3 regions of the Cloacibacterium caeni genome follow, and region 3 is predicted to be linked to each of the others. Evidence: riboswitches for the same ligand, from Rfam matches in the RefSeq annotation. Region 3 holds a riboswitch; each other region holds the start of a gene.

Evidence for each region. A riboswitch is a leader RNA that binds a small molecule or an ion and turns the genes downstream of it on or off. The one in region 3 is predicted to bind S-adenosylmethionine.
Region 1: another riboswitch for S-adenosylmethionine. It lies ahead of KKQ79_RS09825 (O-acetylhomoserine aminocarboxypropyltransferase/cysteine synthase family protein); the one in region 3 lies ahead of KKQ79_RS05180 (Na+/H+ antiporter NhaC family protein).
Region 2: another riboswitch for S-adenosylmethionine. It lies ahead of KKQ79_RS13045 (homocysteine S-methyltransferase family protein); the one in region 3 lies ahead of KKQ79_RS05180 (Na+/H+ antiporter NhaC family protein).

What each region holds. Positions count from the first base shown of each region.
Region 1 is NZ_OU015319.1:2,114,565-2,125,168, reverse strand. Features, by position in the region: gene KKQ79_RS09835 (dimethylarginine dimethylaminohydrolase family protein) at 1-362, shown strand, start outside; gene KKQ79_RS09830 (glycoside hydrolase family 3 C-terminal domain-containing protein) at 445-2,706, opposite strand; SAM riboswitch class I at 2,950-3,059, shown strand; gene KKQ79_RS09825 (O-acetylhomoserine aminocarboxypropyltransferase/cysteine synthase family protein) at 3,198-4,493, shown strand; gene KKQ79_RS09820 (homoserine O-acetyltransferase family protein) at 4,626-5,564, shown strand; gene KKQ79_RS09815 (homoserine dehydrogenase) at 5,607-6,797, shown strand; gene ctlX (citrulline utilization hydrolase CtlX) at 6,884-7,804, shown strand; gene KKQ79_RS09805 (GNAT family N-acetyltransferase) at 7,839-8,270, opposite strand; gene KKQ79_RS09800 (outer membrane beta-barrel protein) at 8,359-10,578, opposite strand.
Region 2 is NZ_OU015319.1:2,797,476-2,808,079, forward strand. Features, by position in the region: gene KKQ79_RS13020 (hypothetical protein) at 231-1,385, shown strand; gene metF (methylenetetrahydrofolate reductase [NAD(P)H]) at 1,382-2,344, opposite strand; gene KKQ79_RS13030 (EF-Tu C-terminal domain-related protein) at 2,541-2,864, opposite strand; gene metH (methionine synthase) at 2,868-5,567, opposite strand; gene KKQ79_RS13040 (four helix bundle protein) at 5,557-5,928, opposite strand; gene KKQ79_RS13045 (homocysteine S-methyltransferase family protein) at 5,954-6,964, opposite strand; SAM riboswitch class I at 7,025-7,135, opposite strand; gene KKQ79_RS13050 (MGH1-like glycoside hydrolase domain-containing protein) at 7,285-9,897, shown strand; gene KKQ79_RS13055 (DUF2851 family protein) at 9,945-10,604, opposite strand, start outside.
Region 3 is NZ_OU015319.1:1,125,475-1,136,078, forward strand. Features, by position in the region: gene KKQ79_RS05165 (restriction endonuclease subunit S) at 1-1,051, opposite strand, end outside; gene KKQ79_RS05170 (type I restriction-modification system subunit M) at 1,098-2,693, opposite strand; gene uraH (hydroxyisourate hydrolase) at 2,957-3,367, shown strand; gene KKQ79_RS05180 (Na+/H+ antiporter NhaC family protein) at 4,263-5,582, opposite strand; SAM-I-IV-variant riboswitch at 5,619-5,715, opposite strand; gene KKQ79_RS05185 (hypothetical protein) at 5,957-6,706, opposite strand; gene KKQ79_RS05190 (hypothetical protein) at 7,968-8,342, shown strand; one part of gene KKQ79_RS05195 (IS3 family transposase) at 8,486-9,414, opposite strand; one part of gene KKQ79_RS05195 (IS3 family transposase) at 9,414-9,753, opposite strand; gene KKQ79_RS05200 (lipocalin family protein) at 9,848-10,378, opposite strand; gene pruA (L-glutamate gamma-semialdehyde dehydrogenase) at 10,595-10,604, shown strand, end outside.

The sequences.
Region 1 (10,604 bases), 990 kb from region 3:
AGAAAAATGACAAGGTTCCGTATCAAGGAGTTTTGCACTTAGATTGTACGTTTAATCCTATCGGAAAAGACAAATGTATTATCTATAAAGATGGTTTTGTAGATGAGAGTGATTACCAACTTATCATCGATATTTTCGGGGAAGAAAACTGCTTCCACATTACACCAGAAGAAATGTTCGAGATGAATCCTAATATTTTCTCTATTTCGCCAGAAGTGGTGGTTTCAGACGAAACTTTTACCAGAATGAATGACTTTCTGAGAAATGAATGGGGTTTTACGGTAGAAGAAATTCCGTATCGTGAAATTTCTAAAATGGGCGGTTTGCTCAGATGTTCTACCATGCCTTTGGTTAGAGAATAATTAGATTGTTTTTATCAAAATAAAAAAGGACAACTTCATAAAGAGGTTGTCCTTTCGATTTAAAGAAATAAGAAATAAAAAATTATTGTAATGAAAACTTGATTTTCGTTTTTATAGCGTCTGAAGAATTCCCAATCAGCGCTTCGAAATCACCAGGTTCTGCTACCCAATCGTGTTTTACAGGGTCAAAGAAACTTAAAGCTGATTTGTCAATCGTGATGGTTACTTCTTTTTGTTCACCCGGATTTAAGTAAATTTTTTCAAAACCTTTCAGTTCTTTTAATGGTCTTGGCAAAGAAGATTTTACGTCTCTTATGTACAATTGAACTACTTCTGCACCTGCTTTTTTGCCTGTATTTTTTACTGGAATCGTAAACGTAATAGTCTCATCTTCGGTAATAACGGCTTTGTCTGCTTTAGCTTGACCAATCTCGAAAGTGGTGTAACTTAATCCATGCCCGAAACTGAAAAGTGGTTTGATATTTTTGGTGTCATGCCAACGATAACCTACGAAAATACCTTCGTTGTATTTTATGTTGATAGGGTTTTGTTGGTCTTTTCCTTTTCCTTGTGCCAATTCTTCTTTATTACCAGGATATTCTCCTAATTGATGCGCTGAATTGTCTTCTAATTTCACAGGGAAAGTGAAAGGCAATTTACCAGAAGGATTAGCGTCACCTGCTAAAACTGAAGCGAGAGCATGACCACTTTCTGAACCTAAATACCACGCTTGAACAATGCTAGGAACTTCTTTTACCCAAGGCATTTCTACAGCATTTCCTGAAACTAAAACTACAGAGAAATTTTTGTTCACTTTTGCTAAAGCAGAAATTAATTCATCTTGATGATAAGGCAAGCCCATATCTTTTCTGTCATTTCCTTCACTGTCTTGGAAATCACTTTTATTAAGTCCACCTACAAAAATTACAAAGTCAGAATTTTTAGCGAGTTCTACCGCTTCTTTGGTTAATTCCGCCTGTGAACGTTTGTCAGTAAGGTCTTTTCCAGTTTTTACACCGTTATATTCTCCAGTTACATCTCCTACATAACCTCTCGCAAAAACTACTTCTGCATCTTTCCCGAATCTTGCTTTGATTCCGTCTAAAGGTAAAGTTTCATATTTTACTTTTAAGGAAGAAGAACCACCACCTACAGTCATCATTTTGATGGCGTTTTCACCAATTACAGCAATCTTTTTAGTTTTGGCAACGTTAATTGGCAATACATTTTTTTGATTTTTTAGCAATACAATTCCTTCTTCACCAATTTCTTTGGCAATCGCTCTATGTTCTTCAGAAGCAATGTTTCCAAAAGGTTTGTTTTTATTCATTGTGGTTAAGAAAGCCAATCTTAGGATTCTTCTTACTTTATCATCCAATTCTTTAGTTCCTACTTCACCAGACTTGATGAGTTTTAAATAAGGATGTGCCAAATAGTAATTGTCATAAGCATTGCTAGTTCCTTCCGAAAGTCCATTTGTCCAGCTTCCGAATTCCATGTCAAGACCATTCATAATGGCTTGTTTGGTATCATTTACAGCGCCCCAATCAGAAATCACTACTCCTTTAAAACCCCATTCTTTTTTCAGAATATCGTTTAATAAATATTGATTTTGACTTGCATACTGATTTTTGTACATATCATAAGCTCCCATGATAGACCAAGTGTCTCCTTCTTGTACAGCTGCTTTGAAGGCAGGTAAATAAATTTCGTACAGCGTTCTATCATCTACAATTACGTTGCTGGTATGTCTAAATTGTTCCTGATTATTAAGTGCATAATGTTTTACACAAGCAGCTACACCATTAGATTGAACCCCTTTAATGTATGGAACCACCATTTTAGAAGATAAAAATGGGTCTTCTCCCATATATTCGAAGTTTCTACCGTTTAATGGAGTTCTGTAAATATTTACACCAGGTCCTAATAGAATATCTTTTTTTCTATAACGAGCTTCTTCTCCAAGAGCTTTTCCGTAATTCCAAGACATTTTTTTGTTCCATGTTGCAGAGAGTGCAGTAAGCGCAGGATAAGCAATGATGGAGTCATTGGTCCAACCAGCTTGATCCCATTCATCCCATTTTACTTCAGGACGAATTCCGTGTGGTCCATCGGTAGTCCAAAATTCTGGAATTCCTAATCTTGGAACACCTGGTGAACTGAATTTTGACTGAGCATGAAGCATCGCTACTTTTTCTTCTAAAGTCATTTTAGAAAGTGCATCTTCTACTCTGACTTCTATAGGTTGCGAATCATCTAAATAAATTTGTGTCTTTTTTTCTTGTGCTTTTGCTTGAAAACTCATTAACGAGACTAAGCAAACAAGTGCAATTTTCTTGAACATAAGAATTAATTTTTGGTTCAGTAAAACTACAACTTTTTATTATTATCTCAAAATGAGATAATAAATTTTTCAAAAAACTTATCTTGAGATTAAAGATTTAAAAATAAAAATCAATAAATCACCTGTTAATCAGTTGGTTATGATTTGTTAAAATGAAAAAAATATTTTTTTTCTTCTAAAAATTTGGTTTTCTGTAAAACTTGTTTTTATATTTGCACCACGATAAACGTTCTTTATACACGCAACTTATTAAGAAAGGTGGAGGGAATTGACCCTGCGAAACCTTGGCAACCTGCTAACAGAAATGAGAGTAAGGTGCCAAATTCAACCCCGAAATTCGGGAAAGATAAGTCTGAAATCAGTTTAAAATAGTCATACACTATATCAAAAACTCTTTCGACTTGTCGGAAGAGTTTTTTTATGCTCTTTCGTCAAGAATTTTCTGCAAATAAGTTGCTCTAATATTTAACAATTAAAAAATTATTAAAAAAATGAGCAATTTAAAATTTGAAACGCTTCAACTTCACGCTGGTCAAGAAATCGACCCAACTACCAATTCTAGAGCGGTGCCGCTTTACCAAACTTCGTCTTATACCTTTAACAATGCAGAACATGCTGCCAATCTTTTTGGGTTAAAAGAATTTGGGAATATCTACACCAGACTCATGAATCCTACTACAGATGTATTCGAAAAACGTGTGGCTGCACTTCACGGTGGAGTAGCTGCTTTGGCTACCGCTTCTGGTCACGCTGCGCAATTTTTGGCAATTACCAATATTTTACAAGCAGGAGATAATTTTGTGAGTTCGCCTTATTTGTACGGAGGAAGTTATAATCAGTTCAAAGTTTCTTTCAAAAAATTAGGAATCGAAGCACAATTTGCTAAAGACGATGAGCCAGAAAGTTTTGAAGAACTCATTAACCAAAACACCAAAGCGATTTATTTAGAAACCATAGGAAACCCTACGTTGAACGTTGCGGATTTTGATGCAGTCGCTGCAGTGGCTAAAAAACATAATATTCCACTTATTGTAGATAATACTTTTGGAGCAGGTGGTTATTTGTTTAGACCGATTGAACATGGCGCAAATGTAGTGGTAGAATCTGCAACCAAATGGATTGGCGGTCACGGAACTTCTATTGGCGGAATCATCATAGATGGAGGAAATTTCGATTGGGGAAATGGTAAATTTCCACAGTTTTCTGAACCTTCAGATGGTTATCATGGATTGGTTTTCTCAGATGTTTTTGGAGTTAATGGACCTTTTGGAAATATTGCTTTTATCATCAAAGCCAGAGTAGAAGGTCTTAGAGATTTCGGGCCTACGATTTCTCCATTCAATTCATTTTTATTGCTTCAAGGTTTAGAAACATTATCGCTTAGAGTAGACAGAACCGTAGAAAATGCTCAGAAATTAGCGGAATTTTTAGAAAATCACCCTAAAGTTGAAAAAGTATTGTATCCAGGTTTGCCTAGTTTCCCAGATTATGAAAATGCCAAAAAATATTTGAAAAAAGGTTTCGGAGGGGTACTTAATTTTGAAATCAAAGGCGGAAAAGAAGCAGCGGTAAAATTCATCGATCATTTACAATTGATTTCGCATTTAGCAAACGTTGGAGATTCTAAAACGCTGATTATTAACCCTGCTTCTACTACACACGAACAACTTTCAGATGAAGAAAGATTAAAAGCAGGAATTACTCCGGGACAAATTAGATTAAGCGTAGGAATAGAACATATTGATGATATTATCGCAGATTTAGAGCAATCATTCTCTAAAATATAGAAATTGGAAGGCTGAAATCGGAAATTATCAATAGAATCGGGCTTTAGCCCGATTTCAAAAAATAAAAATTCAACTGGCTTTAGCCAAAACTTAAGATTAAAACAATCTTTTTTTAATATAAATTTGAAAATTTTGGAAAATTTTACGGCAGGAAGTTTTGCCCTAGAAAGTGGAACTGAAATAAAAAATGTAAACATTGCTTATCATATTTTTGGTGAATTAGCTCCAGAAAAAAAAGTGATTTGGATTTGTCATGCCTTAACTGCAAATTCAGATGTGCAAGATTGGTGGCCTAATTTCATTGGCAAAAATTTAACCTTAGACACCGAAAAATATACCATAGTTTGTGCCAATATTTTAGGTTCTTGCTACGGAACGAGTTTCCAAAAACAAGAAAAACCTCCATTAATCACCATTCGTGATATGGTAAAACTTCACCAAGAGTTAGCCAAATTTTTACAAATTTCTGAAATAGAATTGCTTCTAGGAGGTTCTCTCGGCGGAATGCAATGTTTAGAGTGGGCGATTGCAGAACCAGATTTTATCAAAAAATTATTTGTAATTGCTACCAATGCAAAGCATTCTGCGTGGGGAATTGCTTTTAACGAAGCACAAAGAATGGCGCTGGAATTAGGCGAAAACGGAATAGATGCAGCAAGAGCTATCGCCATGCTTTCGTACAGAAACTATGATACTTTTGAAGCCACTCAAACTGATGAAGAAGAAAAATTAGAACAATATAGAGCAGCTTCTTATCAAAGACATCAAGGAGAAAAACTCAGAAAAAGATTTTCTAAAGAAAGTTATTTCATGCTTTCTAAAGCTATGGATTCTCACCACTTGGGAAGAGGAAGGAATTCAGTAGAAAATGCTTTGAACCAAATTACAGCAGAAACTTTGGTGATAGGAATTGATAGCGATATTCTTTTTCCTGTTTCGGAGCAAAAATTTATAGCTGAACATATTAAAAACGCTAAGTTGGAAGTGATTTCTTCATTGTATGGACATGATGGTTTTTTAATTGAAACTGATAAGATTTCAACATTGCTTAAAAAGCATTTCAACTTATAAGAAAACACAAATGATGATTTTCAAAAAATTAAAATTAAAAAAATGAGCAAAAAATTAACGATAGGATTGTTTGGTTATGGAGTGGTAGGAACTGGTCTTTATGATGTTTTGCACAAAAGTAAAACGGTAGATGCCACCATCAAAAAAATTGTAGTAAAGCATAAAGATAAGCCTAGAAATATTTCGCCAGAGCATTTTCATTATGATAAAAACGAAATTCTGCAAGATGAAGAAATCAATCTGGTCGTAGAATTAATAGATGATGCAGATGCAGCTTTTGAAATTGTAAAAATTGCGTTAGAAAACGGAAAAGCAGTGGTTTCGGCGAACAAAAAAATGATTGCAGAACATTTCGAAGAATTGCATGAACTGCAAAAAAAGCATCAGGTTCCTTTCTTGTATGAAGCGGCAGTTTGTGGCAGTATCCCGATTATTAGAAATTTAGAAGAGTATTACAATAATGACTTTCTGCAATCTATTCAAGGAATTGTAAATGGTTCTACCAATTATATTTTGACCAAAACTTTCCAAGATAATTTAAGCTACGAAGAGGCACTGAAAGAAGCCCAAGAAAAAGGCTATGCAGAGAGCAATCCTATATTGGATACAGGCGGTTTTGATGCACGCTCTAAACTTCAAATTCTATTGACGCATTCTTTCGGAATTACCACGAAGCCAGAAGAAGTTTTCAATGTGGGAATTCAGAATTTGGGAGATTTAGAACTCAAATATGCCAAAGAAAAAAATCTACAAATTAAATTATTGGCTTACGCTCAAAAAAGAAATGAAGAAGAAGTCATCGCACTTGTGATTCCGAAATTTGTAAAATCTACTGATACTTTTTCTACAGTGAGTGATGTTTTTAACGGAGTAAAAGTACAAACCGCTTTTGCCGATAAGCAATTTTTCTACGGAAGAGGAGCGGGTTCATTGCCTACTGCAAGTGCAGTTTTGTCTGATATTTCAGCCATTGCTTATGATTACAGATATGAATACAAGAAAATAGCCAACTCAGAAAATCTGAAATTGGCTCAAGATTTTCCTTTGAAAGTTTTATTTAGACATAAAGCCAAAGACAGCCAAAATTTTGAAAATTATTTTGAAGAAATTGAAGAGTTTTATGGCAATAGAGAAGATGCTTATTTTGTAGGAAGCATTCGTTTTCAGCAACTAAAAGACGTTTTCACAAAGCATCAAGATGAGGTGTCATTTGTGTTGATTGATATTTTATAATTATTAACTTGTTTTTTCCTTGAGCGTTGTTTTTCTCTGAAAAATGACGCTTTATTTTTTGTATTTTTGGCAGACAAGAAAAATATATGCAAACAACCAACACCGTTTTAATGATAGAGCCCGTTGCATTTGGTTTTAATGCAGAAACGGCACAGAATAATTATTTCCAAGTAAATTCAGAAAATGCTGAAACGCAAGGAAAAGCACTGCAAGAGTTTCAAAATTTTGCAGAAAAATTAAGAAGTCATGGCATCAATGTGATGACGATTAAAGACACGTTAGAACCTCATACTCCAGATTCTATTTTTCCTAATAATTGGATTTCTATGCACCAAGATGGAACAGTTGTTCTCTATCCAATGTGTGCCGTGAACAGAAGATGGGAACGTAGAAATGATATTTTAGAAACGCTTCAAGAGAAATTTGAGGTAAAAGAAATCATTGATTTTTCGGCGCCAGAAAAAGAAGGAAAATTTTTAGAAGGAACAGGAAGCATGATTTTCGATCATGACCACAAATTAGCGTATGGTTCTGTTTCGCTGAGGTTAGACGAAAAATTGTTCAGAGAATTTTGTGAGAAATTTGGTTACACCCCTGTTGTTTTTCATTCTTTTCAAACAGCGAATGGAGAAAGATTACCAATTTATCATACCAATGTGATGATGTGTGTAGCAGACCAATTTGTGGTGATTTGCCTAGATTGTATTGATGATGAAACCGAAAGAGTGAACGTAGTGAATACGATTTTAGAATCAGGAAAGGAAATTATAGAAATTTCTGAAGATCAAATGCAACAATTCGCGGGAAATATGCTTCAAGTACAAAACGAAGATGGCAAAAAGTTTTTGGTAATGAGTGAAACGGCTTACAATTCTTTAACGCCAGAGCAAATTTCAGCTATCAAAAAGTACAATGAAATTATTTATTCTAATCTAGAAACCATAGAAATAAATGGTGGCGGAAGCGCAAGATGCATGCTTGCTGAGGTTTTCTTACCGAAGAAATAAAATATAAACTGAAGCACCGAAGTTTTCGGTGCTTTTATTTTTTCCAATCTTTAAAACTCATTTCAAATTTTATTTCCTCTCCGTGGAATCCTGCGTTTTTCCAGCCCTGTTTTTTGTAAAATAGTTCTGCTCTAGAATTTGTTTCTGTTGAAAGCCAAATGGTTTTTTGGGTTTTGCTAAAATATTCGTCAAGCATTAATTGATGAAGTTTTTTGCCAATACCTTTTCCTTCGTATTCGGGTAGAAGAAATAGCGCCCAAACATTATTTTCTATAAAATCTACAATAGAAAAGCCTACAATATTATCATCAATTTCGCACACGAAACCAGTTCCTCTTTTGGTAATAAACTCTTCTACCAATTCATCAGGAATTAAGTTAGGATTAGAAAGTTGATTTTCTTTTACAGAATTTCTCACTACTTGTATCAGAGGAATATCTTTAATGGTTGCTTTTCTGTATATCATGTTGTAAAAATAAAAAAAACCACGAACAAAATTTTGCTCGTGATTTCTTTAATTAAAATTTAGTTTAATATGATGGGTTTTTGTGAGATTAGTTTCCTGTTCTGTTTTTGATTTCATCTGCTGCTCCATCTATGCTTCTGGCCTTTTTCAGTTTTTTGTTTCCAAAATTATAGGTAATAGAGAGGTTAAATCTTCTGTTGTATTGGTTTTGGTCTATATAGTTGTAATTTCCATCTGTTTGAATGCTGTTTATGGTAACCCAATTGGTATTAAGTACATCTCTGAAGTCTACCGCAAATGTGAAATCATTCCATATTTTTTTCACAGAGAAGTCTAAAGAAGAAATAGGGTCTAGAATGCCTAAATCTATTCTCTGTTTGCCAAGGTAGAAGTAATTTACGCCCAGAAACCAATCTTTTTTAGATGAGAGTCTAATATTGTTTGATAGTTGTAAAAATGGAGTAGTCATGCTTCCATTTGCGTGAAACGGCGCGAATTTTTCTCCAGTAATTGGATCTGTGTCTACAGTTCCTTTAAAAGAATTTACTTGTAAACCTAATACGTAATTTGCAGTCCAGATTTGGTTAAAGAAATTCTTATTCATTCCTAGATTTACAGAGAAATTATTTTCTGAGCCATAATTGGTTCTGATGTATCTTAGTTCTTTTACATTTTCTCCGTCAGAATTTTTGATGGTTCTCTGCAGAGGAACTTGTGTGGTAGCGTCTTTGGTATATGAGTCTGAAATTTGTAAAAAATAAGAATTTTTATACATGTACATTAATTCTTGGTTGTATACAGAAGAAGCTTTTACAAAAGGATTATTCTGTATATAATTAATTTCTGTAAGGTATACTCTTTCAGGATTTATTTCCCAGAAGCTAGGTCTTTTTACTCTGCTGGTAAAAGCATAAGAAAGAGAGTTGTTCTTATTGATGGTGTAATTTAGATTAACAGTAGGGAGCAGATTGGTGTTATTTCTTTTCACATTAATATTGGTGTTTAGAATTTCGCCGTAGCTGTCTGTAAATTCTAATCTAGCTCCTATTTTTGCTGAGAATTTTTCTCCAAAGTTTTTTTCTGCATTGGCATAGATACCTCCTATTTTTTCGTCATATACAAAATGATTACTTTGATTAATGTCTTTAATATAGGTTTGCGAAGGATAGTGAAATCTTTCTAAGTAAGTATCATTATCTGTTTTGGTTTTATTAAAATTACCACCAGTAGAAAGGGTGAAATTTTTAAAAACTTTTGTAAAATCCAGTGTTGTAGAAAGGTTATCGATGTTTTGAGGAATTTCTTGTCTAAATTTTCCTACTTCTGAAATATTATTCCCTAAAACGTCTGTAATAGTGGTTACATTAATGTTTTGTTGAGCTTTAGTAAAGTTAAGATAAGCTGCATTAAGGTTTATTTTGCTTCCTTTGTCATCTAATTTTGCTTCATAATTTAAGTTGATAGAGTTGTTAAAATCACGAGCGTTCATATTATTTACAGCTCTATTATAAGTAGTTTTAGTAACATTGTTATCATCTCGGTAGAGTAGAGTGTTCAGTAAATTACTTTGTGCGTCTTTTGTTTCGCTGTACCAAGAATTATAGCTTAAACCTATGTTTTGTTTTTCGGTAAGGTCATAGTCTACATTTACATAACCGCCTAAATCTAAATCATTATTTCTTACGTATCCTACAGAAGTGTTATTAAAATTAGCATCTCCGTTTTTAAGCGTGTATTGTTGGTCTCTAAAGGTGTTTCTGCTGTTAAAATTAGAACTTATTGCTAACTTATTTTTTCTGAAATTAATAGATGCAGAAGCATTTTGGCTATTTCTTTTGGCTTGAGTATTCCCGAATCGTAAATTTCCGTTTGTACCGTCGGTGAGTTTCTTTTTCAGAATAATGTTGATGATGCCATCACTAGATTCTACATGATATTCACTTCCAGGTACTGTAATGACTTCTATTTTTGCAATATTTTCTGCAGGCATACTTTTCAAAAAAGATTCTAGAGCATCTGCATTCATATTAGATTTTCTACCATTAATGAAAATTACAGCATTGCTTTTTCCAGAAATTTTTATGTTTTTATCATCGGTAGAAGAAACAAGTGGCGTTTCTTTCAATAAATCAAAAGCATTATTTCCTTTAGCAATAGGCGATGCTGCTACATCAAAAACCAATCTGTCAGATTTTTTTTGAAGCACTTTTTTGGTCATTTTTACTTCTTCTATGTCTTTCGTTTTTTCTTCTTGCGAATAAGAAAAAAGAGAAGTAAGAAGTGCGGCGGTAAATAATATTTTTCTCATGGTGTAATTTTTAAGTTTAAATGTTG
Region 2 (10,604 bases), 1.7 Mb from region 3:
ATACGCATTGGAAAAGAAAATTGTTTCTAATTGCGGTACTTTTCATCTCATATTTACTTTCCTTCTTTTTGGTAAATGGATTAGCATTTTTTAAAAATGAAATTTTGATAGTTAGCATACAGATGCTTTTTACAATTGCAATGGTTTTGCTTATATATTTCAAATTTTTAAAGAATAAAAAATAATTACTACATTTAAAATCCGATTCATTCAATCGGATTTTTTAATGTATGCTGAAATCTATTCTCGTTAATTCGCCAGAAACGCAAAAAGAATTTTTAGAATTTCCATCTCGTTTGTTTAGAAACGAGAAAAACTACATTCGCCCTTTAGATAAAGATGTTGAAGAAGTTTTTAAGCCCAACAAAAATAAATTTTTCAGAAATGGAACGTGTGAAAGATTTCTTTTTAAAAATGCAGAGAATCAAACGGTAGGGAAAGTTGCGGTTTTTGTCAATCCAAAATATGAACAAAAGTTAAAAACTGGTGGAATTGGTTTTTTTGATTGTATTGATGACCAAGAAACAGCGAATTTCATCTTTGATTTCTGTAAAAATTGGTTGATGGAACGCGGAATGGAAGCAATGGATGGACCGATAAATTTCGGGGAGCGAGACAAGTTTTGGGGTTTGCTCATTGAAGGTTTTCATGAACCGTTGTACGGGATGAATTTTCATGCTCCGTATTATCAGAAATTGTTTGAAAATTATGGTTTTCAGATTTATTTTAATCAATTGTGTTACGGAAGAAAAGTCTACGATGAGGTTTCAGAAGTTTTTATGAATGGACATAGAATGAATGCCAAAAATCCAAATTTGAAAGCAGTTCATTGGAAAAAAAATCAATTGGAAAAATTTGCGCATGATTTTGCAGAAATTTACAACAAAGCTTGGGCGAATCATGGTGAAGGAAAGCAAATAGAAGCGAAAAAAGTGCTAAAAATGTTTCAAACCATGAAACCTATTTTAGACGAAAATATCTCTTGGTTCATTTACGAAAACGATAAACCCATTGCGATGTGGATTAACATTCCAGATTTGAATCAATGGTTTAAATACCTGAATGGTAAATTCGGTTGGATTGAAAAATTGAAGTTTTTAATGGTTAAATTTTTTATAAAAAACAAGAAAATGGTTGGCTTAGTTTTCGGAATTGTTCCAGAATGGCAAAGAAAAGGCATCGATGGATTTATGATTTGGGAAGGCACAAAACATTTCAGAAAGACCAGAAATTATACAGATTACGAAATGCAATGGATTGGAGATTTTAATCCAAGGATGATTAAAATTGCCGAAAATTTAGAAACGAAAGTCACGAGAAAACTCGCGACATATCGTTATATTTTTGACCGAAATCTTTCGTTTGAAAGACATAAAATGCTTTAGTCTTTAAACACTTCAGAAGCAATTCTTTTTACCACTTCGCTTTTTCCCATAGAATAATAATGAAGAACTGGAGCGCCGTTTTTCATTAAATCTTTGCTCTGCTGAATACACCAATTGATGCCAATTTCTTTTACTTCTTTGTTGTCTTTTGCTTTAGCAATGGCAATCACCAACTCGTTAGGCAAATCTACCTTGAAACGATGCGGAATCATGCTCAGTTGAGACTTGGTAGTAATCGGTTTTAATCCTGGGATAATAGGAACATTAATACCAGAAGTTCTGCATTTTTCTACAAAATCGTGATATTTTTGATTGTCGAAAAACATTTGCGTCACGATATAATCTGCACCTGCTTCTACTTTTTTCTTGAGGTGGTAAATGTCCTGTTCTAGACTTGCTGCTTCCATGTGTTTTTCAGGATAACCCGCTACACCGATGTTAAAATCTGTACAGGCAGAATTTTCTAAACTTTCGTCTAGATAAGTTCCGTGATTCATTTTCACGATTTGTTCTACCAGATCTTTGGCAAAAGCATGTCCGTTTTTCTCTGGTTTAAAATAAGTTTCTGTTTTCACCGCATCTCCTCTTAAAGCGACTACATTATGAATTCCCAAGAAATCGATGTCTATCAAGAAATTTTCGGTGTCTTCCTTAGAAAAACCACCACACAAAATATGCGGCACCGCATCTACACCATATTTATTCTGAATTGCAGCACAAATTCCCACGGTTCCTGGTCTTTTTTTCACTACACGTTTTTCCAGAAGTCCATCTTCGCGCTCTACATATTCATATTCTTCACGATGGTACGTAACATCTATAAATGCAGGATTAAATTCCATCAATGGATCAATCGCATCAAAAATCGATTGTATATTTTGACCTTTTAGAGGTGGCAAAATTTCAAAAGAAAAAAGTGTTTTTCCGTTGGCGTTTTGTATGTGTTCTGTAACTTTCATTTGTCATTCCGAGGAACGAAGCAAGCTGTTCCTATTTTTAAATATTTTAATTTTTTCTATTTTGGGCGTGTTCCATAAAAATCCAAAACTTAATCCAAGCTATTTTTATGAAACCGCGCTTTCCGTTGCAATCTTTTTTTGCCAAAGCTTTTTCCTAGCAAAAAAAGGATTTCCACTGCAATCGCTCACGCGAAATTTATTTTCTAATTAAATTTTCGTTTACAAGTTTTAAAATTGTTCCATAACCAACCACAACTCTGCCTTCACAAAATTTAAACTCTAAACCTTCATATAATTTATTTTCAAAAAGTTGTGGAGAAAGCATTGTTATTTCTGCCTCTACAGTTTCTCCAGGAGAAACCCATTCTTTATTTATGAAAATTTGTCTTCCAGAAGTTGAATTTTTTTCAAAATCAAAATAAAGTTGAGGTCTATATCCTGATTTAGCAGGAGTTGATCTTCCTCCTTCATCGAAAGAGTTATATTTTAAAAATGCTATAAAGTCAAAATCGTTTCTCATAAATTAATCTACCAAATTTGGAGATAGCCATTTTCTCGCCAATTCTAAATCTATATTTTTTCTTTCGGCGTAATCTTTCAGTTGGTCTTCTGTAATTTTTCCTACTCCGAAATATTTCGCTTTAGGATTAGCAAAATAATATCCAGAAACAGAAGCTGTAGGGAACATTGCCAAACTTTCTGTCAATTCTAATCCTATGTTTTTCTTCACTTTCAATACTTCCCAAATCGTGGTTTTTTCTAAATGGTCTGGACAAGCAGGATAACCAGGAGCAGGACGAATTCCTACATATTTTTCGGAAATTAAATCTTCATTTTCTAGATGTTCATCACTAGAATAACCCCAAATTTCAGTTCTTACTTTTTTGTGTAAATATTCTGCAAAAGCTTCTGCCAATCGGTCTGCTAATGCTTTTACCATAATCGCATTGTAATCATCATGCTCTGCTTCATATTTTTGAGCCAATTCATCGGTTCCAAAACCCGTAGTCACCGCAAAAGCACCGATGTAGTCTTGTTTCCCTGATGTTTTTGGAGCGATAAAATCACTCAAAGCCAAATATTCTTTGCCATCAGATTTTTTATGTTGTTGACGAAGCGTTCTGAACGTAAATGTTTCCTCACCATTTTTCAGTTCAATATCGTCTTGCTCATTAGAATTGGCAGGGAAAATTCCGAAAATTGCTTTTGCAGTTAATAATTTTTCCGCCACGATTTTCTTCAACATTTTTTGAGCATCAGCAAAAAGTTCTTTTGCGTGTTCTCCTACAATTTCGTCTTCTAAAATCTGAGGATACTTTCCAAATAAATCCCAACTTCTGAAAAACGGACTCCAATCGATGTAAGGATGCAGTTCTTCTAAATTTTGATTTTCAATCAATTGAATGCCTAAATTTTTAGGTTCAGAGATGGTCTCGATTTCCCAATTGATTTTGAATTTTTGATTTCTCGCTTCTTCTATCGAAATATATTCTTTATCAACTTGTCTGTTCAAAAATTTCTTACGGAAATCGGCATAATCAGTTTTCAATTCCGAAACAAATTCTGCATTTCTATTGCTCAATAAAGAACTTACCACACCAACTGCTCTGGAAGCGTCATTTACATGAACCACAGCATTTTTATATTTAGGGTCTATTTTTACCGCAGTATGCGCTTTAGAAGTTGTAGCACCGCCAATCATCAACGGAAAGTTCAGGTTTTGACGCTCCAGTTCATTGGCAATATGTACCATTTCGTCTAAACTTGGCGTAATCAAACCGCTTAAACCAATAACGTCTACTTTTTCTTCAATCGCTGTTTGAATAATTTTTTCGGCAGGAACCATCACTCCTAAATCTACAATTTCGTAATTGTTACAGCCCAAAACTACGCTCACAATATTTTTTCCAATGTCGTGAACATCACCTTTTACCGTTGCCATCAATACTTTTCCGTTGGCTTTTTGAGCAGAATCTTTCTCAGCTTCTATAAATGGTTGAAGATAAGCCACCGCTTTTTTCATCACTCTCGCAGATTTTACCACTTGAGGAAGAAACATTTTTCCGCTTCCGAATAAATCTCCCACTACAGACATTCCCGTCATTAGATTTCCTTCGATAACATCCAAAGGTTTTGCCGAAATTATTCGGGCTTCTTCTACATCTTCCTCAATAAAACGGTCAATTCCTTTTACCAAAGAATGGGTAATTCTGTCTTGCAAAGGCTGATTTCGCCATGCTAAATCTTCTACTTTTTCTTTTTTTACGGATTTATGTTTTTCAGAATAATCCAATAATCTTTCCGTAGCATCATCTCTTCTGTCCAGCATTACATCTTCTACCAGCTCCAACAAATCTTTAGGAATCTCGTCGTAAATTTCTAGCATTGCAGGGTTTACAATTCCCATATTCATTCCCACTTTGATGGCGTGATAGAGGAAAACCGAGTGCATTGCTTCTCTTACCGTATCATTTCCTCTAAACGAAAACGAAACGTTAGAAACACCACCCGAAACCGAAACATATGGCAAGTTTTCACGAACCCATTTTGTTGCTTCAATGAAATCCAATGCGTTTCTGCGATGTTCTTCCATTCCAGTTGCCACTGGAAAAATATTGAGGTCGAAAATAATATCTTCCGCAGGAAAACGGACTGTGTCCGTCAACAGTTTATAACTTCTTTTACAGATTTCTATTCTGCGTTCGTAATTATCGGCTTGTCCATTTTCATCAAAAGCCATTACAACTACTGCGGCACCATATCTTTTGATGGCTTTGGCTTGACGAATAAATTCTTCTTCACCACCTTTTAAACTGATGGAATTTACTACACATTTCCCTTGAACCACTTGCAAACCAGCTTCTAAAATTTCCCATTTTGAAGAATCTATCATCATTGGAATTCTGGAAATATCAGGTTCTGAGGCGATTAAATTCAAGAATTTAACCATGCAATATTTTCCGTCTAAAAGTCCATCATCAAAACAAATGTCTAAAATCTGTGCGCCTCCTTCTAATTGATGACGAGCAATATCTAGAGCTTCAGAAAATTTTTCTTCTTTAATCAATCTGAGAAATTTCTTAGAACCTGCTACATTGGTTCTTTCTCCAATATTGATAAAATTGGATTCTGGAGTTATAATTAAAGGTTCTAGACCAGATAATTTTAGTTGTCGGTTGTTGGTTGTTGGTTGTCGGAATTTTTGGATCGGATTAGTTTCCATTCTGTAGACTTTTAAAATAGTTAATAAATCCGTTTAATAATTTTTTACAAGCAAGTATTTGATTTAAAAAAGTTTCTAAATCTATTTCATTGATATATTTTTGATCAAACGCTAAATAAATTTGAGTTTCTAATTCATAAAGCGAACCTCTTGAAATATGCAAAAATTGAATGGTATCTTGTGCTGTTCTTCTTCCTAATCCTTCTGCAATATTAGAAGGAATTGAAATTGAACATCTTCTTATTTGGTTTGTAAGTCCATAAATTTCTTCTTTTGGAAAATTTTTAGTTTTTTCATAAATCATATTGACCAATTTTCTGGCTTCAATCCAAACTTCTAGTTCTGTGTATTCTTTTTTCATCAATATTTTTTTAAACCGATAACCATCAACCGACAACTGACAACTTTCTTGGTTGATAATTTTTAACAATATTTGCGATTGCAGCAATGTGGTCAGGAGTTGTTCCGCAACAACCACCCACGATATTTACCAATCCTTTTTCTGCATATTCACGGATTTGTTCTGCCATAAATTCTGGAGATTCATCATATTGCCCAAAAGCATTCGGTAAACCAGCATTTGGATAAGCAGAAATGTAAAATTCAGAATTATTAGAAATGGTTTCTAAATAAGGCGTCAATTGTTTCGCTCCTAGAGCACAGTTAAATCCTACACTCAATAAGTTAAGATGAGATATTGAAACCAAAAATGCTTCAGCAGTTTGTCCGCTCAAAGTTCTTCCTGAAGCGTCAGTAATGGTTCCAGAAACCATAATTGGAATCTGAATTTTTCTTTCTTCCTGAATTTGGTCTATGGCAAAAAGTGCAGCTTTAGCATTTAAAGTGTCAAAAATAGTTTCTACTAAAAGAATATCAGAACCGCCATCTAAAAGTGCTTCTGCTTGTTGTTTGTAAGCAATTCTTAACTCATCAAAAGTAATGGCTCTATAACCAGGATCATTTACATCCGGAGAAAGAGATGCGGTTTTATTAGTAGGGCCAATAGAACCTGCTACAAATCTTGGTTTTTCTGGAGTTATAGCTGTGAATTCATCACAAACTTTTCTTGCAATTTTTGCAGATTCAAAATTGAGTTCGTACACCAAATCTTCCATATGGTAATCTGCCATTGCAATGGTAGTCGCAGAAAAAGTATTGGTTTCGATGATGTCTGCACCAGCTTCTAAATATTTTTTGTGTACTTCTTCTATAGCATGAGGCTGAGTAAGAGAAAGTAAATCATTATTTCCCTTCAATGGAGATTCCCAGTTTTTAAATCTCTCGCCACGATAGTCTTCTTCTGTAAACTGATATCGCTGAAGCATAGTTCCCATAGCTCCGTCTAGAACAAGGATTCTTTGCTGTAAATTTTGATAAAGTATGTCGCTATTTTGCATTTCAATGTGATTAAAAAATGAAATGCTATAAGAAAAGTTGAGGGAATCAACTGTTTTTATGTGTTATCTATCCCAAAAATGAGTAGAATGTAGCACCTTTTCTCGTTTTAGAAACGCGATAGGTTGCCAAGGTTTCACAGAGTCTAATCTCTCCACCTTTCTTGATAACATTTCGATTATATGAAAGAACAAATCTTTTGCAAAGCTATATCATTTTTTTCACAATAAGAAATTGTCATTGAAAAAATTAATCTAAATGAAATTTCATAGTTTTTATTTTTTTCTAACTTCGCATCATGTTATTTTAAAAAATAATGGTTATGAATGCTGAAAAACAACGATTACAAGATATAAATTACAGAACTTGGGGACCTTATGTAAGCAATAGACAGTGGGGAAACGTAAGAGAAGATTATTCCTTTGATGGAAATACTTGGGGAGCAACTGGTCATGATGATGCAGAAAGCAGAACTTACAGATGGGCAGAAGAAGGAATCGCGGGAATTTCTGATGACAAACAACGTTTGTGCTTCGCTTTTTCTTTTTGGAATAAAAAGGATAAAATGGTTAAAGAACGTTTCTTTGGATTGAGCAACCATCAAGGAAATCATGGCGAAGACATTAAAGAAATTTTCTATTATTTAGACAATACGCCTACTCATTCTTACATGAAAATGGTGTACAAATATCCGCAGAATGCCTTTCCTTACGAAGATTTAATCAAGACAAATGCAGAACGAAGCAATAAGGAAACAGAATATGAAATTATAGATACGGGAATTTTTGACCAAAATGAATATTTCGATATTTTTATAGAATATGCCAAAATTCACCATGATGATATTTTAATCAGAGTTACTGTCACCAACCGAAATATAGAAAAAGCACCTTTGGTGATTCTCCCCACACTTTGGTACAGAAATAATTGGAGTTGGGGTTATAATTCTTATAAACCTAATTTTACAACGCGCCATCGTGGACAGATAGAAATAGAACATGAGAGTTTGGGAATGAAAAAGCTTTATTCTCGGGACAAATCCGTGAAAATTCTTTTCTGTGAAAATGAAACCAATACCGAAAAATTATTCGGGAAAAAATCTGAAAATAAATACTTTAAAGATGGAATTAACCATCATATCGTTCATCAAAAAAACACGGTGAATCCTAAAAAATTCGGGACTAAAGCTGCTTTTGTAATAGATACAGAATTAGAAGGAGGAGAAACTAAAACTTTTGACTTCAGAATGTCTCCTCATAAAATGGAGAACGCTTTTTTTGATTTTGATGAGGTTTTTGAAGTAAGAAAAAAAGAATCGGATGAATTTTATGACGAAATTCAAAAAGAATTTAACTGCGAAGATGAAAAAAATGTGCAGCGACAAGCTTTTGCAGGATTGCTTTGGAACAAACAATTTTATCATTATAAAGTTGGAAAATGGTTAAATGGCGACCCAAATTTCCCTGTGGAAAGGAATTTTGAACATCATGTAAGAAATGTAGAATGGAAACACATGAATTGCAAAGACATTATTTCTATGCCAGATAAATGGGAATATCCGTGGTTTGCAACGTGGGATTTAGCCTTTCACTGTGTGAGTTTTAGTATTTTAGACCCAGATTTTGCCAAAAATCAATTGCAATTATTGACCAAAGAATGGTACATGCATCCTAACGGTCAGCTTCCAGCGTATGAATGGGATTTTTCAGATGTCAATCCGCCAGTTCACGCATGGAGCACTTTTAGAGTTTTTAAAATCGATGAAAAAATCAATGGAAAACCAGATATTCATTTCTTAGAAAGTGTTTTTCAGAAATTATTGCTCAATTTTACGTGGTGGGTAAACCGAAAAGATAAAAACGGAAAGAATGTTTTCGGAGGTGGATTTCTTGGATTGGATAACATTGGTGCTTTTGACAGAAATATGCAGTTCAAAAATGGAGAATATCTAGAACAAGCTGATGGAACTTCTTGGATGGCGATGTTTGCCCTGAATATGATGAGAATTTCTATGGAATTGGCATTGTATAATCCAGTTTATGAAGATATGGCGATTAAATTTTTCGAGCATTATCTCTACATTGCAGAAGCTATGGGAAATCTTGGCGAAGGAAAAAATGGACTTTGGAACGAAGAAGACGGATTTTTCTATGACGTATTGCAACTTAGCGACGGAACTGGAATTTCTCTAAAATTAAGAAGTATTGTAGGCCTCATTCCAATGTTTGCGGTAGAAGTAATAGAACACGAAATGCTTCAAAAACTGCCTAATTTTACCGAAAGAATGGACTGGATTCTAAAAAATAAACCTGAACTTGCCAAATTGGTTTCGCATTGGGATGTAGAAGGAAAAGGAAGAAAACATCTCATGAGTATTTTGAGAAAAACGAGATTGACCAAAATTCTGAATAGAATGTTAGACGAAAAAGAATTTTTAAGTGAATTTGGAATTCGTTCGATGTCAAAAGTATATGAAAAAAATCCGTTTCAATTAGAAATTAATGGCATCAATCACGTTGTGCATTATACGCCTGCCGAAAGTGATAGTCGAATGTTTGGCGGAAACAGCAATTGGAGAGGCCCGATTTGGTTCCCGATTAATTTTTTAATCGTAGAAAGTCTTCAGCGATTTTATTTTTATTACGACGAAAGTTTGAAAGTAGAGCTTCCTACGGGAAGTGGGAATTATCAGAATCTAAATTATGTGGCAGATCATTTGAGTCAAAGATTGTGCAATATTTTCTTGCCAGACAAAGACGGAAATCGTGCTTTTAATGGAAACGTAGATAAATTAAACCATGACGAACATTTCAAAAATTACGTGATGTTCTACGAATATTTTCATGGAGATAATGGTCGTGGAGTAGGAGCTTCTCACCAAACTGGTTGGACTTCTACCGTTGCCAAATTAATACACCCTAAATTGAAAAATTAGATTTTTTTGATTTTCTTCCTATAAGATTGAAGTAAAAAAGTCAAAAATTAATCTTTTAAAATTTTCAAGCTAATATTACAATTCAAGCAGTTTTTGTATGAACATAAATGTTTATGATGATACAAAAACGCTTGGGTTTCTAATGCTGAACTAAATTTTACGTTCAGTTTTTTCCATGAAGAGATGATAGAATTTTTTTCAGGGTTCAAATTTTTGTAAAAGTCTATAACTTGGTCAGTTTTTTCGGGATTTATATTTTTAAAATATGTGTAAATAATAGGCAAAACTGCATTGATGAGAAGAATTTCTATGAAATCGTCAGACAATTTTTTCTCTATTTTTTCTTCGGAAGTTTTTTCGAACGTGTAGTGATTTTCCCAAAATTCTGAAGTTTTTACTTTTTCGAAAAGTGATTTTAATTCCTGAATATTTTTAGCCTTTAAAATTTTAGAAAATAAATTGGGCTGAAGATGATACAGCATCGCCAACTGAGAAAGCCGAATCGTTGGAAAAGAAGGAGGCATTAACCGCATAAATTTTACTGGAAAAGTTTGTTCTGAAATTTTAAATTTTGTTTTCAGAAAATCAAATTCTTTCTTCCATTTTTGATTTGTTTCGGTTTCTTTTTCTAATAAATTTCCTTTCCCGAAAAGGAAACTTTCTAACTGAAATCGATTCTGAGAAATCTTCTGAACGATTTTAAAATC
Region 3 (10,604 bases):
TGAAATCATTGATGTTTTTTTCTTTTGGTAAAACTATTTTAATATTTTCTATTTGTGAATTACTAATATTTGCTTGTGCACTATCTCCACCAACATTACTAATTTCTTTTTGAACAATGTCATCTAATAAAACTAAATAAAGAAATGGAACTTTATTTAACGGTTTCTCCCCTAAATTAAACATACCTACACGTTGATTTACTAATGTGTATTTACCTAAATTTGGAACGATTCCAATTTTACCAATAGTTGCACCAGTCATTGCAATAACAATATCTCCTTTTTGTATTGTATAATTTCTAGCATTTACTAATACTTTTGAATCTACAAAATCTAAAGCATTAAAATCTATTGTATTATTTGAGATGCTACCAATTTTAATTACAGGGATTCCTTCTAACTTCCACAAGTCACTTTTAAAAGCAAAACCAGATTTTACTTTTGAATAATCACCAATTTTTCCAACTTCCCACCCCTCCGGAATTTCCTTCTCCAACTCCTCACACCAAACCATTTTACCGCCATTGCTTTTATAAGGCTTACCGTTTTCATCGGGAAACTCAAAATCTACAAACCACTGTTTATAAATCGTTTGTGCGGTTTCTTCTAATTTGGCAATTAGTTGGTTGTTCAGGTTAATACGGTTTTGTATGGTGTGGTATTCGTTTACCATTTCCTGTTGCTTTTCTAGGGAAGGAATGGGGAGCATAACCTCGCTCATTTCTTGCCAATCAAAGATTTCTCTAGCACTTCCGTGAGATTTGTAACGTGCATATCTATCAAATTCAGGTCTGCGAAACCACATCATTAAATATTCGGGTAATAATAGATTATTGGTTTCAAAAACTACATAAGCTTGGGATAATAACGCTTTTTCTTCATTAGATAAAGCAATAGAAATTTTATCTCCATTTCTAGAAGTTACTGGTCCGTAAGCAAACTGATTTTTTTTGATAATTTTATACGTTGACATATCTGTTCCCACAGTATTAGCAATAGAAATAATCATTTCTTTTTTAATACTCACACCCAACAAAGGATATTGTTTCAAATCTTTGTTTCGGATGTTTACTTCTTGTATATAATCGCCTAATCTTTTATAATTGGATTGCATAACCTAACTCCTTAAAAACATTCAACAAATCTTTTTTAGATTGGGCTTCTTCTTGCAATAATTGGGTAATATCCTGTTGCAAAGCCTTCATTTTATCCTCATAATCTATCTGCTCATCTCGGTTTACAAAAGCAATGTACTTACTCGGCACCAGAGAATAATCTTTGGCTTTCACTTCTTCTTTGGTCGCACTGTAACAGAACTCTGGGATATCTTCATAACCTTTCAGCTTGTTTTCAGACGTTGTCTCATCCTGTCGAAGGCACTGCCAAGTGTGATACGTTCCTGCAATTTCTCTAATTTCGTCCTCAGAAAATTGGGTGTATTTTTTCTCAAAAGGAATTCCTTTTTGTCTTAAATCCAAGAACAATATTTCATTTTCACGGTTTCGGTATTGTCGCACTTCATCAGGCAATTGTACCGTTTTTTCTTTTTTGTTTTTATTGAGAATCCAAAGCGTTACACTAATATCTGTTGTATAAAACATATTTCTCGGTAAAATCACAATGGCTTCTATCAAATCATTTTCTATCAGTTTTTTACGGATTTCGTATTCGGTTCCACCACCACTCAAAGCGCCATTGGCCAAGATAAAACCAGCCACTCCGTTTTCAGAAAGTTTGGCTACCATATTCAGAATCCAAGCATAATTGGCATTGCTGGTTGGAGGTACATCATAACCTTTCCATCGGGCATCGTCCACCAATTCATCGGCTGCTCGCCAATCTTTTTGGTTAAAAGGTGGGTTCGCCATGATGAAGTCGGCTTTCAAATCGGGATGTTGGTCTTTGCCAAAAGTATCTGCTGGTACATCTCCCAAATTGGCGGCAATTCCTCTAATCGCCAAATTCATTTTCGCCAGTTTATAGGTGGTAGCTGTATATTCTTGTCCGTAGATAGAGACTTCCTTTTTATTACCGTGATGGCTTTCTATAAATTTAATAGACTGCACAAACATCCCACCACTTCCACAAGCTGGATCATAGATTATACCTTTGTAAGGTTCTATCATTTCGGCAATCAGGTTTACAATACTTTTAGGGGTGTAGAACTCTCCTTTTCCTTTACCTTCGGCAAGGGCAAATTTGCTCAAAAAATATTCGTAAACTCTTCCTACTATGTCTTGTTGCTTATCTTGTAAGGTATTGATATTGTTAATGGTATCCAGCAAAGCTGCCAATTTGCTCACATCCATATTCAGACGAGAAAAATAATTGTCTGGAAGCGCCCCTTTCAGCGCAGGGTTGTTTTTTTCTATGGTGTGGAGAGCGGTGTCTATTTTTAGGGCAATGTCTGCCTGTTTAGAATGTTCGATAATGGTGCTCCATCTTGCTTCTTCTGGCAAATAAAAGATGTTCTGCATATTGTAGAACTCTTTCATTTCTATAAATTTCTCTTTGCCTTCTGCAATAAGTTCCGCTCTACGCTCTTCAAATTTATCACTCGCAAATTTTAAGAAAATCAGTCCCAATACTACGTGTTTGTATTCAGAAGATTCTACCGTACCTCTCAATTTATTGGCAGAATCCCAAAGCGTTTCTTCTATGGATTTAGTTTTTACAGTGCTTTTCTTAGCCATTAGTTTCCTATACTTTATTATTTCTCCCAAATATAACAAAAACCTATCTTTATACCAATAAGGAAAACCGTAATTCTCAACTTAAATCCAATGAAAAATTTAGAAATAAAACCACAATCACAAAACCCACAAACTTTCCCATTAGAATAATACAATAAATGCCATTGCAAACATCAATCAAAATGAAGTTAATTCGGCATAAATAGGCATCATCTTTGTAAGGGTAAGACAAAAAATATTCAACAATAAAAATCTAAAAAAAAATGAAAAAGAACTGGTTAGTATTTCTCATGATGTTTTTAATGGTACCTATGGTTTATGCTCAAGAAAGCAGCTATCAACTCTCAAGTCACATTTTAGACATCTCCACGGGTAAACCTGCTCCCCACGTAAAAATTACTTTACAAAAAAGAGATGCACAAAACAATTGGGTATTGGTAGAAGAAAAAATCACCGATCAAAACGGCAGGGTAAAAGATTTCTTAAAACAAGAGGGCAAAAACAACACGGGCATTTACAAACTCACGTTTTACACCGCACCGTATTTTAAAAGTCTAGGACAAAAATCCTTTTATCCCTTTGTAGAAGTGGTTTTTGAGTTGGCAGACCAAGAACATTACCACGTTCCCATCACCCTATCGCCTTACGGCTACTCCACTTACAGAGGAAATTAAAAATAAAAAAGAATTTTCTAAAATGGTGGCTTCGACAAGCTCAGCCACCAATTTTTCTATTACACGGTGCCTGAGCGTAGTTGAAGGCACGTTCTCAATTCTAATCTCGGTGCCTGAGCGTAGTCGAAGGCACGTTCTTATTCCTCCCTGTGATTTCGACTCCGCTCAATCACCGTATTATTTATTACTACACTCGGTGCCTGAGCGTAGTCGAAGGCACATTCTCACTTCTCATCTCGGTGCCTGAGCCTGTCGAAGGCACATGATTTCTATTGCATTAAAATCCGTGTGCTTTCTAGAACATCTCTGATGCTCCTTTGAAAACTCAAAAACGCCATCATTTCGACAACTCTCCGTGAACCTTGTGATATTAAAACTTTTAACCTAGGAACATAGACGTTGAAAAATTACCTATTTTAATTGATGTCCTAGGAAACCGCAAGCGTTAAAAAAATGAATAACCTTTTCGTTAAAAAAGTCTGCTGTTTAAGCTCGGCATTCTGCCGAGTGAGTTTCAGAGTTTTTAGAAAAGGTTATTTATTTTTAGCTGAGGATTTCCAGACTTGAACTTTTGGTTCTTTTGTTTCAAGACAAAAGAACATTAAATCTGAAAAGCAGAGTTTATTTGTTGATGCTGTGGCTTCGTGAACTTCGTTCGCAGAACTTCAGTCTTTGCTCTGCCACCAAATCTTTTATTACACGGTGCCTGAGCGTAGTCGAAGGCACATTATTTCTATTGCATTAAAATCCGTGCACTCTATAGAACATCTCTGATGTTCCTTTGAGAACTCAAAAACGACATGATTTTACAAAATCTCCGTGAACTTTGTGTTATAAAAACTCCAAAACCAAACAGAAAAATTTCACCCTTTAGGGTCGGGGAAAAGAATTTTTCTCAACAAATACCTGAGCCTCCCGAAGGTAACACATTCCTAGACCTTCCCCAAAACATAGAACCCACCACCATTAAGAACAGAAGCCCTAAATAATAAGAATGCGAGAGCATATCCACATAATTGATTTTATTTTTACTGTAACCGATAATCAATAAAACCTGAGCGCCATAAGGAAGTAACCCTTGAACGATACACGCAAAAATATCAATCACAGAAGCCATCTTTCGGGCTGGAACTTCAAAACGTTCAGAAATAGGTCTCAACACTTTCCCAGAGATTAGAATCGACACCGTATTATTGGCAATACAGAGATTTACCAAACCTGTAATCAATCCTGCTCCCAATTGCGCAGATTTGGCAGAGCTAATCTTAGCTTCTATTTTGTTCAATAAATATTGAATTCCCCCTGCTTTTTCTACTAAGGCAGCTAAACCACCTGTAAGCAAAGACAAAAGGAAAATTTCGGTCATAGAAGTGAAGCCTTCATAACTGGCTTTGGCAAAACTCAACCACGTGAGATTCCCTTGCCACAAACCAATGGCTCCCGCTAAAAATATCCCGATGACCAACACCAGAAATACATCTAACCCTAAAAAGGCTAAAACCAAAACCACCAAATAGGGGAAAATAAGTTCCCAAGAAATGGGAGTTGGCGTATAGGCAATAGGTGCGACAGGATTGCTAAATCCTATAAAAAGTAAGATGACCACCGTTAATACTACTGCAGGGGCAGCCAAATAAAAATTGGTTCTGAACTTATCTTTCATGCTGCTGCCCAACGTTTGAGCTGCTGCAATGGTAGTATCAGAAATCACCGAAAGATTGTCGCCAAACATAGCACCACCCAAAAGACTTGCCCCAATTAGGTTAAGGTCTGCTCCACTTTTTTGAGCCAACTGTATTGCGATAGGCCCTAATGCGACAATAGCACCAACCGAGGTTCCAGAAGACAAGGAAAGGAATGAGGCCAAAAGGAAAATCCCTAGAGCATAATAATCAGCAGAGATATAGGTTAGCCCGATATTCACCACCGCATCTACACTGCCCGAAACTTGTGCTACCGTAGAAAAAGCGCCTGCCAATAGATAAATAATACACATGGTGAGTACACTGGATTCCCCACAACCGTGTAAGAAAGTTTTTATTTTTTCTTGATGAGGCAACCTAGACATGGCAAAGGCGGCAATAATACCGATACTCACGGCAATAGGCGATGGCAAGGCATAAAAATCTTGCAATACAATTCCGGCACCTAAAAATGTACCTACGAAAATTAAAAAAGGAAGTAAACTGAGAAAATTTGCTTTTGTATTGTTCATAAAATTTAAAAATTTAACACAGGAACTTTACAAAAGATAGACAACATTTTTTCCAAAAAGTTTGGCTTATCGCTTTAGCACCTTGCTTGTTGTTGCAGGTTGCTACCTCCCGTAGAGGTTCCTGATAATAGGCGGCAAAAGTAATCATTATCTCCCAACGAACCAAATACAATCTATCAATCGCCCTCATAGACCATCAACACAGCCTTTTAACTCCCTGATTTCTAAAAATTAAAGAATAAAAATTTCCTTTCCCGTTCCCGTTTTTATACCTCAAACTCTTGAAAATATTTAAAGAATCATAATGTTCAAATGCGATATTAAAAAAGAGACTGCCTAATTAGACAGTCTCTTAATCACTTTATTCAGTGTTACTAAACCATATCCAACAAATTGACCACATTAAATGCACCATTATTGAGAGGATATAGATTTCCATTTACTTCTTGTAGATATTCTATTACAAGTAAAAAGTATCGCTGTCCCTGCATAGTGAGAGGGCTTTCAAAACTCAAAACACCATTCAGCGTTGTGCCATAAGTTTTACCCGTAACTACATTACTTTCATGGGTTTCAAAATTCCCTCCCTCAAATCGGATAACACTTTCAATCAATCGGATATTGAAATCTGTAGCTGCAGCTGGAAACTTTAAACCTCTACCCAGTACTACATCTGTTAAAGTCAAAGTAGATGCTTCCATATCTAAGGTAAATCCATCAAATAGAACAGAACTCAACGAAGCTCTTGCATTAAAATCAAAACCTCTCATTACATCTACTCCTCCTTCTGTTCCTATTCCTATAGCAATACTCCTCTCACCTCTATCAGAAACAGTATCATTCCTTAGAACTTCATACAGTTTAGAAGTCAGTCTTGCCTGCATTTTAGAGTCTTTATACTTCTCTAGTAAATACCCAAAACTATTGCGCATGAGCTTATTAGATTTAGCTACTTCGCTAAATTCACTCATGTTTTCACGCGTTCTTGCAAAATTACTGTCATTCATAATTCTGCTTTTTTTCACTCCGCCAGCTCTTCTTACAAATGTTCCGTCTGCAGTTTTATAGAAAGAAAGACCATCTATTTGTCCTTCTATGGTTATTAAGCCGTTATATTTAGCCATAATTTGAAATTTTTAAATAAATTAATCAGAAAAAAGAAAAATTGGACTTCGCGAAAAAACAAGTTGTATTCTTTTCAAATAAAGCTATAAATAAAGCGCGCTAACTCTATCCTAGTAAATATTACTTGCCGATAAAATATCTTCCAAAAGATCTCTTTTCTACATCCTTACCCTAAGAATGCAAGACAAATGTAGAGGCTCTAAAAAAGATTTCCAAAACAAGAGTGCCGAAAAGAACCGAATTCAGCACATTTTGCCGAAAACAATACTTTTAGTCATAAAATCAACTTTTAGCGGAAAATGAAACTTTTAACTGAAATCTTAGTTTTTAGAGAATAGTCTTTTTTTTCAATCCTTAAAACCTTCCAAAGTATTAAAACAAACTACCAATTAAATTTAATCTCAAACTTTAATTGTAAAAAAAAGAGCCAAAAAAATGGATTTAAAACATTTTCTCGTAGGCAAAAATAAATTTATAAATAACTAAGTTTATCAAATCTAGAGACAGAAAAATCCCTACCAAGCTTACTTTGCTTGCCGAAATCAGGATTGTTTTTCTAAATCAGTGCCTTAGACTAGGACTCAACCACCCTTTATATTTATTTCTACTCTCGGTGATTGAGCACAGACCGAAGATCTGCGAACGAAGTTCATGAAATCACCCGTGTTACTCTCGCTACCTGAGCCTGTAGAAATCACCAATTCTTCTATTACACGTTGCCTGAGCACAGACTGAAGGTCTGCGAACGAAGTTCACGAAGGCACATTCTCACTTCTCATCCCGTTGCCTGAGCCTGTCGAAGGCAGAGCTAGAAAAAATTGACTTTTTCTTTTCGTTTTAATGTTACAGTTTTTGTTTTATAGCCCCCCTAACTTCGTGCAAAAATCTACAAACCTCTTTATTCATAATAGTTTTAAGGAAATGTAGAAAGGTGTCCTTTTACGAATAAAGACATAAAAAGATATTTGAAACGAAAATAAACATGAGAAAAAATGCGTCACAGAATTTTATTTCTACATCCTGAAATTTGAATAATAATAAAGCAAAATGAATATTTACAAAAACCTAAAACCGAAAATTAATTCTTTTCTAAAAGGCTGTACCTGTCATAAAGAAAAAAATCTAAACATAATACCGATTCTGTCAATAATAACACCACGAAAAAATTGACTTTTTCTTTTCGTTTTAATGTTACAGTTTTTAGAGAACCCCTTATATACCTTAGCTCAATAATTTTTTAATCCTAAAAATACCAATACAATGAAAAAATACAGAAACAAAGATCCCGTAAGAAATCTAGTCAATCTAAAATTAATTTTTAACAATTTAAATATTAAAACCTATGCATACAGAATTAAACATTTTTCAAACTCACAACAAATATTCAGTAAAATCCAAGCAACTAAAAAGGTCATGAAAAAGAAAATTCTCTTCATCAGTCCGAAACATTTAGAAGTGTTCCACAATGTTTCACCGCGTACAGCAAGAAAATACTTGCTAGAACTTAAGTTGGAATATAATATTCCTCCAAAAAGACCATTACCTGTAATCAAGTTTTGTCAGTATCATCAGATTACTTTAGAAGAGTTTGAAAAATCTATTGATTTTATTACTCCCAATAAACCTCTGAAATAAGAGTACAATACTTGCAAAACAATGGCAAGATAAAGGCAGGATAATTGCTTATCCTGCCTTTCTTTTTTGTGTAAACAAAGATATAAGAAAAAGAATATTGAGTTGTCCTAAAAAAGGTTGACTCGTTAATAATTCAAATATAGTTAAATCGTAGCAGAATTAATTCTGTTACGATTTATTTTTTTCCATTGTTTTAAATGTATTATTTTTTGTTGATGTGCTTGGTTTGGAGTTATCATATTAATTGACATATGTATTCTAAAATTGTTGTATAAAGTTATGGCTTGTGTAACTTGTTTGTTTAAATTTTGATAGTTTTCAAATATTTCATGTAAACCAAATTCTTCTTTTAAAATTCCATTTACTCTTTCTGCTACTGCATTTTCATATGGATCGTATTCTTGCGTCATACTAATTAAAATATTGTTTTTCTTTAACAATTCGGTATACTCTTTACTACAATATTGTAAACCTCTATCAGAATGGTGAATGAGTTGATTTTTTGTTTCCCTGTTAATCAAAGCCATTTCTAAAGCTTTTACTGTAGTTGAACTCATTAAATTATCTGACAGTTGATAACCAACGATTTTCTTGGAACAAGCATCAGTGAGTAAATGCAAATAGTATGTTTTCTCTTTTGTTCGTAAATAAGTTATATCAGCAACCCAAACTTGCTCAGGTCTGTTAAGTACTAAATTGCTAATTAAATTTGGATAGCGTTTCATCCAATGTCGTGAGTTTGTTGTTTTGTAATATCTTCGAACTTTAGGTACTTGTAAATGTTCTGCTTTTAAAAAATCTAAGAAATTATCTCGACCAATTGATATATGATGTTTTGTAAATTCATCTTGTAACATTACATAAAGTTTCTTGCCACCTGTTCGGGGTAATTGCTTACGAATAGTAACGACTAAACTTCGTAATAATTCTGAGTTGTATTTAGGTGTTCTAACGTTTTTCTTTCGCTTGTAAAATGCTTGTTTTGTGTATCCAAACAGTTCGCATAACTCATAAATAGTCAATGAACTATTTACATTTATTTCTTCGACTGTTTGGAACCAGACTTTTTTACAATATCAATTTTAAGCTCACGTTCAGCTATTTCAATAAATCGTTTAAATACTTTTAATTCTTCTTCTTTTTTTGCTAATTGAGCTTCTAGCTCTTTTATACGCTGTTGTTGAGGATCTTTCATAGGACGACCAATAGTTAATTTATCTTCATAGGTAAATTTACCATATTTTTTTAACCATCTTGGTAGACAACTATTGCCTAGAATATTGTAACGTCTTCGAAGTTCTGCTTTTGTAAATAAACCCCTCTCAAATTCACTTACAACTTGACGTTTAAATGCTTCGCTATAAATTTGTGGGGCAATTGGAATTTTTGAAATTTTCTTTTTTGTTGACATATTAAGTAGTTTTTAGTCAACTTTTTTCAGGACAAGACATATCATTAAAAAAACTCGAGTTCTAGTCTCGAGTTTTTTTGTTATTGAAATGAATTTAGTCTTTGTTGTGATTTACCCAGATGAGTTTTGAAACATCGAAACCGTCTTTTTTTGCTTTCTCGACGAATCTTTTTTTGGTGGCTTCGTCTATGGTTTTATTTCTAGATAGAATCCACATGTATTCTGTAGAATTCCCGTAAATAAGGGCATTCTGATAATTTTCGTCAATATCTACCACATTATACCCAGCATAAAATGGCCCAAAGAAAGAAACTTTCAGTCTCGCTTCAGATTCAGAGCCTATGAATTTGGCTTTTCCTTCGGCAGAATCCCATTCTTTTTTCACATAGTTGTACCCTTGGTTCAGTACTTTGATGCTTCCATCAGGATTGATGGAATATTGCGCTGTGGTATTGTCTAAGTTTCTTTCGAAACGGAAATCAAACCTAGCGATTTCATACCATTTGCCCAGATATTTATCTTTGTTAAAGTTTTGTACAGCAGTTACTCCTTCTGGAATTCCTACACAAGAAGTAAAAATGATGGCTACTACTGCCATGATGGCAAATCCTTTTATGATTTTCATTGTATTTATTTTTCTACAAATTTCGGTAAAAATCAGTGAAGCAAAATTATAGAATTGTGAGAAATGTTTTTATTTTATTTGTCTATCAGACTTATTTTCTAATAGTTCCATGAAATGTAACAGAAGTGTTTTGGTTGGAGAGGGTTTATATTGTATTTTTGTAAAAAAGTGAAATCTTTTCATTTTTTAAATTGTTAAATATTTAAATCTAATTATATGTCATTCG